Shumkonia mesophila: one gene and its partner. The protein of the gene in region 2 binds, or shares a complex with, the protein of the main gene of each other region. Links are inferred from orthologs where the notes say so. Each region holds a gene or a part of one and is shown on either strand. Other genes may lie near its edges.

Evidence for each region.
Region 1: the proteins of trxB (region 2) and trxA are in contact, whole or in part, in a crystal structure (PDB 1F6M), measured with the Escherichia coli proteins. The link is inferred for Shumkonia mesophila from one-to-one orthologs.

The regions. Positions count from the first base shown.
Region 1 is NZ_JAOTID010000001.1:714,021-717,092, forward strand. The notes cover bases 1-2,757. They hold trxA (thioredoxin TrxA), read right to left. Parts: upstream 1,660-2,757; coding sequence 1,342-1,659; downstream 1-1,341. Other genes in these bases: ODR01_RS03245 (bifunctional folylpolyglutamate synthase/dihydrofolate synthase), read left to right, coding at 1-730; ODR01_RS03250 (GNAT family N-acetyltransferase), read left to right, coding at 751-1,272; addA (double-strand break repair helicase AddA), read right to left, coding at 1,768-2,757. In the rest of the region: more of addA, read right to left, coding at 2,758-3,072. UniProt on the Escherichia coli protein: Participates in various redox reactions through the reversible oxidation of its active center dithiol to a disulfide and catalyzes dithiol-disulfide exchange reactions.
Region 2 is NZ_JAOTID010000001.1:137,271-140,469, reverse strand. The notes cover bases 52-2,935. They hold trxB (thioredoxin-disulfide reductase), read right to left. Parts: upstream 2,035-2,935; coding sequence 1,069-2,034; downstream 52-1,068. Other genes in these bases: greA (transcription elongation factor GreA), read right to left, coding at 2,781-2,935; ODR01_RS00615 (Lrp/AsnC family transcriptional regulator), read left to right, coding at 2,229-2,708; ODR01_RS00625 (LysR family transcriptional regulator), read right to left, coding at 67-969. In the rest of the region: more of greA, read right to left, coding at 2,936-3,199.

The DNA of each region.
Region 1 (3,072 bases), 580 kb from region 2 along the record:
GAAGGCCGGCGTTCCCTGCCTGACGGCGGCGCAGGGCCGCAAGGTGGCCCGCGTGCTGGAACGGCGGGCCGCGGCGCTGGGTACGCCGCTGGTGAAAGAGGGGGCGGACTGGTTCGTGCTCGGCCGCGGCGAGGGGGTGCTCTTCTGCGAGGGCGACCGTTCGCTGGCGTTGCCCCGCCCCGGGTTGCCCGGCAAGCACCAGGTGCATAACGCCGGGCTGGCGGTAGCCTGCGCCCGACGGATGGCGGGATTTTCCATCCCCGAGGCGGCCATCGCCGCCGGCCTCGGCGCCGTCGAATGGCCGGCCCGCCTGCAACGCCTGACGAAGGGGTCGCTCCCCGCCTTGCTGCCCGAGGGCTGGGAACTGTGGCTGGACGGCGGCCACAATCCGGGGGCCGGCCGCGTGCTGGCCGAGCATTTCCGCCACTGGCGGGACCGCCCGCTGCACCTGGTATTCGGCATGCTCACCACCAAGGACCCGATCGGCTATCTGAAGCCGCTGGCCCCGGCGGTGACCCGGCTGCGCGCCGTCGCCATTCCCGGCGAGGCCAATTCGCTGGCGGCCGAGCAGGCGGCCGGGGCCGCCTCATCGGTGGCCATCGCGGCGGCGGCGGCGCCTTCCGTCGAGGCGGCGATCCGCCAGCTGGTCGAGGCCGATGCGCGCCCGGGGCGCATTCTCATCTGCGGTTCCCTATATCTTGCCGGAACGGTCCTTCGGGACAACGCCTGAGCGGAGACCCATTGCATCCGATGACGATAACGCTGATCACGCGCCGCCTGCACCTGCGGCCGCTGGAACCGACCGACGCCCGGCATTTCGCCCGCCTGTTCGGCGAGGACAGCGATGCCATCGCCATGACCGCCACCCTGCCCGATCCGTGCACCGTCGAAGAGGCCGGGAAATGGATCGCCAGAAGGATGCGCGATTCGCACGGCTTCGCCATCTGCCGGGCCGGCGACGGGGTATTCGTCGGGGCCATCGGCTTTGGCGAGGTGCTGGATCGCATCGAGATGGGCTATGGCATCGGCCGCCCGTTCTGGGGCAACGGGTTCGCCACCGAGGCGGTCCGCGAGGCGGTCCGCCATGCTAAGGCCGTCGGCGTCGGCGCGCTCGAGGCCTGCACCTTTCCCAGCAATCCGGCCTCGGCCCGCGTGCTCGAAAAAAACGGCTTCAAGAACATGGGCCGGATCACCCGCAACTATCCCCTGCGCGGCGGCCAGCGCGCGGTTTTTCGCCACGTCCTCGATCTGACCGGTCAGCCGAAACCCTAAGATTCGCCCGCAAACGCGAAGCCCCGCCGGATGGCGGGGCTTCGGACTTGCTTGCAGGAAGGGGAGCCGTCAGATGACCGACTCGACCCATTCCACCAGCTTGCTCTTGGGCAGGGCGCCGACCTTGGTGCCGGCGACTTGGCCGTCCTTGAAGATCATCAGGGTGGGGATCCCGCGCACCCCATAGTGCGAGGGCGTCGCCGGGTTCTGATCGATATTGATCTTGGCGACGGTCATGCGGTCGCTCATCTCGGTGGACAACTCCTCCAGCGAGGGGGCGATCTGCTTGCACGGACCGCACCATTCCGCCCAAAAGTCCACCAGAACCGGCTTCGACGACTGCAGGACATCGGTCTTAAACGAACCGTCGGTCACGTTCTTTGGCATCTATCCATTCCCATCAGGAGTTCTCGAACTTCTTGTATTGTCCCCCTGCGAACCTTGCCCCGCCCGAGGTTCGCCCGGCCCTGAATCTAGAGACCGGCCCCCGGACCGTCAAGGCGCGTGCGCATCGAGCAGGGCGTCGGGGAGCGGCATCAGGCGGGGTCCGTCGGTCCACAGAAGCGCGCAGCGGATGGGACGGTCGGGGTAGATCCGGCCGAGCGCTTGGCGATAGGCTGCCATCTGCCGAAGATAGATCGCCGGCACCGCCGCGACGTCGGCCGGCGGCGGCCGGTTGGTTTTGAAGTCGACGACCAGGACGGCCTCGGGCGTCACCACCAGACGGTCCACCTGGGCCGAGATGGTCCGGTCGCCGACGGTGCCGACCAGGGGCACCTCGGCCCGCCCGGCCGGGCCGAAGATGCCGCCGAATTCCGGATGCTCCAACACGGCCAGCGTTTCCGCCGCGATGGCCGCCTGCGTCGTCGGGTCGAGGCCGTGCACGCGCCGGGCCAGGAAGGCGGCGGCGGCGGCCGGACGCGCCGGCGGCGCCACCTGCGGCAGGGTCTGCAGCAGGGCGTGGATCAGACGGCCGCGCCGAAAGCGCAGGCCGTCGTCGCCTCCCAGCGGCGAGACCACCGGCGGTTCCTCGCCGTCGGGGTGGGACGGCGTGAGCGGACGCGGCGGGTCGGCCTCGGGCGGCGGCGGCCGAAGGACCCAGGCCGGGGGCGGGCCGGCGTCGGCGGGACGGGCCGCCGCCTCGTCGCGGCCGACGAGCGCCGCCGTCTGCGGGTCCGAAACCCGCCAGCCGGGCTCCTCGAAACCGACGTCGACGGCTTCGGCCTTTTCCTTCAGCGCCGCCACGATGCGGTCGTACCAGCAGCCCTCGCCGCGACCGCGCGTGGTCTCCCAGCCGCAAACGTAAAGCCGGTCGCGGGCCCGCGTCATCGCCACGTAGAACAGCCGGCGGTATTCCTCCGCCTGACGCCGGCGGGCCGCCTCGCGCAGCGCCCGGCAGGTGGTTTCCTCGTTGGCCCGGAAGGCCGGCCACAGGGCGGCCGGCGGCTCGGCCTCGTGCCACAGCACGCGGGCGTCGAGCCGGGGATCGGGAACGGTGCAGGTGTCGGGCAGGAACACCACGTTGGCCTGCAGGCCCTTGGCGCCGTGCACCGTCATCACCCGCACTTCGCCGCGTCCGTGTTCGAGGTCGCGCTTGATCTCGGTCCTGCCGGCTTCCAGCCAGTGCAGGAAGCCCTGCAACGAGGGCACGTGGTCGCGCTCGTACATCTGGGCCAGGGCAAGGAACTCGTCCAGGGGATCGCCGGCGTCGACGCCGAGCCGGCCGAGGATGTGCTGCCGGCCGCCGCCCGGCCCCAGCACGTCGGAAAAGAACTCGAACGGCGGCGCGAAGTCGGCTCG
Region 2 (3,199 bases):
GACGATTCTGAAAAGCAGCTATGCGGGATCCGCATAGCTGGGCGAGTTTGGCGGCCCCAAAAGCCGTCATTCCGTGTCTTTCATGCCTTCCTCGGCGATCCGGCTGACCAAGTAGTCCCGGAACACGGCAATGCGCATGGAATGGCGCAATTCCTCGGGGTACACGAAGTAGGCGTCGATGGTGGGGGCGTGCAGTTCCGGCAAGACCTCGACCAGCTCCGGGGATTCCCGCTTGATGTATTCGGGCAGTGCGGCGATGCCGAGGCCGCTTTGCACGGCGCGGAAAATACCATAGGTGCTGTTGACGCGCAGAACCGGTCGCCGGCGCTTGCCCGGCTGGGTGCCGACTTCGAGCAGCCAATCGAGGTTGGGCACCGGCGGCGTCGCGTCGTCGCCATAGACGATGATCTTGTGCTCGTCGAGGTCGCGCGGCGTCTTCGGGGCCGGATGGTCCTTCAGGTAGCGGGGCGACGCCAGGATGCGATAGCCGATGCGCATGAGGTTGAGCTTGACGAGATCCGGCTGGCGCGGCGACATCAGGCGGATGGCGGCGTCGGCCTCGCGCATCGAGAGGTCGAGCTCGGTGTCGGCCAGCACCAGCGAGATGTCCATTTCCGGGTAGAGTTCCAGAAAGTCCTTGAGCCGGGGCGTCAGCCAGATGGAGCCAAAGGCGACCGTCGCCGTCACCCTAAGCAGGCCTTGCGGCCGTTCGCGGCTTTCGCGGATGCGCGCCGTCGTCATCGACAGCTTGGCGAACATTTCGCGCGCCGTGCGGTGCAAAAGCTCGCCCTGCTCGGTGAGGATGAGGCCACGCGCATGGCGGTGGAACAGCGGGACATGCAGGCTTTCCTCCAGCGCGCTGATCTGGCGGCTGACCGCCGACTGGCTCAGGTTCAGCGCCTCGCCAGCGTGCGTGAAGCTGCCGGCTTCGGCCACCGCGTGAAAGATCCGAAGTTTGTCCCAGTCCATGGCGATTCCCGCTTTGGCGTCCTTCCCCGCTCCCTGCCGCGGCGTCGCCGCCCGTTGGCTGTCATGGTCGATTCGGGCGATTTTTTGGGGCGCGTCCACTTAGGCTTCGTTCTCCGCCAGTATTTCATTCTCCGCCAGGAAACGTTCCGCGTCGAGGGCGCTCATGCAGCCGGTGCCGGCGGCGGTGATGGCCTGGCGGTAGATGTGATCCTGCACGTCGCCGGCGGCGAACACCCCCGGCACGCTGGTCGCCACGCCGCCCGGCGTGGTTTTGATATAGCCCTCGCCATCCAACGCCAGTTGCCCGGCGAACAGCTCGGTGTTGGGGGTGTGGCCGATGGCGATGAAGACGCCTTCCAGCCGAAGCTGGCGGATGGCGCCGGTTTTCACGTCGCGCAGGCGAAGGCCGGTGACGCCGGGCGGATTGGCCGCGCCCAGCACCTCGTCGATGACGCTGTTCCACACCATCTCGACCTTGGGGTTCTTCCGCAGGCGTTCCTGCAGCGTCTTTTCGGCACGCAGTTCGTCGCGCCGATGGATGACGTAAACCTTGGAGGCGTGATTGGTCAGGTACAGCGCCTCGGTCGCCGCCGTATTGCCGCCGCCGACCACCGCCACCTCGCGGTTGCGAAAGAAAAAGCCGTCGCAGGTGGCGCAGGCCGAAACGCCGAAGCCCATGAACTTCTTCTCGCTCTCCAGCCCCAGCCAGCGGGCGGAAGCGCCGGTGGCGATGATCAGCGTTTCGCCGACATAGCGATTGCCGGAATCGCCGATAAGCGTGAAGGGCCGGCGGCCGAGGTCGACCTTGACGATCAGATCGTCGATCAGGGTGGCGCCGACGTTTTCCACCTGCTGGCGCATCTGCTCCATCAGCCACGGCCCCTGGATGGGCTCGGGAAAGCCGGGGAAGTTCTCGACCTCGGTGGTGATGGTCAGCTGGCCGCCCGGCTGCATGCCCTTGATCAGGATGGGCGCCAGATTGGCCCGCGTCGCATAGAGCGCGGCGGTGTAGCCGGCGGCGCCGGAGCCGACGATCAGAACCTTGGTCTTATGGGTGGTGGGCATGACTCGGTGGGTTCCTTGCGGCGAACGAACGATCGACATTCCGCCAGCGTCACCGTCAGGATAAAAACCGGATCGGCAAGACGCAAGCGAAGGCTCTATGACTTTAAACCGCCTTGCGAAAAATGTCGTGACTTCCATCTTGGCGGGACGCCGACACCATTGTAATATAATTTCAACCATGGAGGCGAGACCGCATGAAGAGTAAAGGGGCCCGCATTAAGCTCGACGACATCGACCGCCGGATTCTGCGCGATTTGCAGGACAACGGCCGGATCACCAACGTGGAACTGGCCCGGCGGGCCGGCATCTCGGCCCCGCCCTGCCTGCGTCGGGTGCGGGTTCTCGAAGATGCCGGGTACATCCGCGGCTATCACGCCGACCTCGAGCCCAAGGCGCTGGGTTTCAACGTCATGGTGTTCGCCCAGGTCGGCCTGGAAAGCCAAGCGGAAGCCGACCTCGAGGCGTTCGAGCAGTTGGTCCACCAGTGGCCGCAGGTGCGCGAGTGCTTCATGCTGGCCGGCGAGGCCGATTTCCTGCTCAAGGTGGTGGCCGAGGACTGGGACGACTACCAGAACTTCCTGACCACCAAGCTGACGTCGGCGCCCAACGTCAGCCACGTGAAATCGGCGCTGTCCATCCGCCAGTCCAAGTTCCAGGCCGGCGTGCCGATCTGACGGCGCGGCGCCGGATGACGAACGGCCCGCCACTTGGCGGGCCGCTTTTGTCATGCGTCCGGCGTTGCCCGTTCAGCCGAAGCGGACGCCGAGAATCTCGTAGGAGCGCGGGCCGCTCGGCGCGTTGACCTCGACGATGTCGCCCTTCTGCTTGCCGATCAGGGCGCGGGCCAAGGGCGAGGTCACCGAGATGCGGCCCTTCGAGACGTCGGCCTCGTGGCTGCCGACGATCTGGAAGGTGTTCTCCTCCTCGGTCTCCTCGTCCACCAGGTTGACCCGGGCGCCGAAGCGCACCGTGCTGCCGGTGAGCTTGCTGGGATCGATGACCTCGGCGCGGCTGATGATGTCCTCGATCTCGGCCAGCCGGCCCTCGACGAAGCTCTGGCGTTCGCGTGCCGCATGGTACTCGGCGTTTTCCGACAGGTCGCCGTGTTCCCGCGCGGCCCCGATGGCGCGAACGATCTCGGGCCGTTCGACGTTCATCAGGCGCT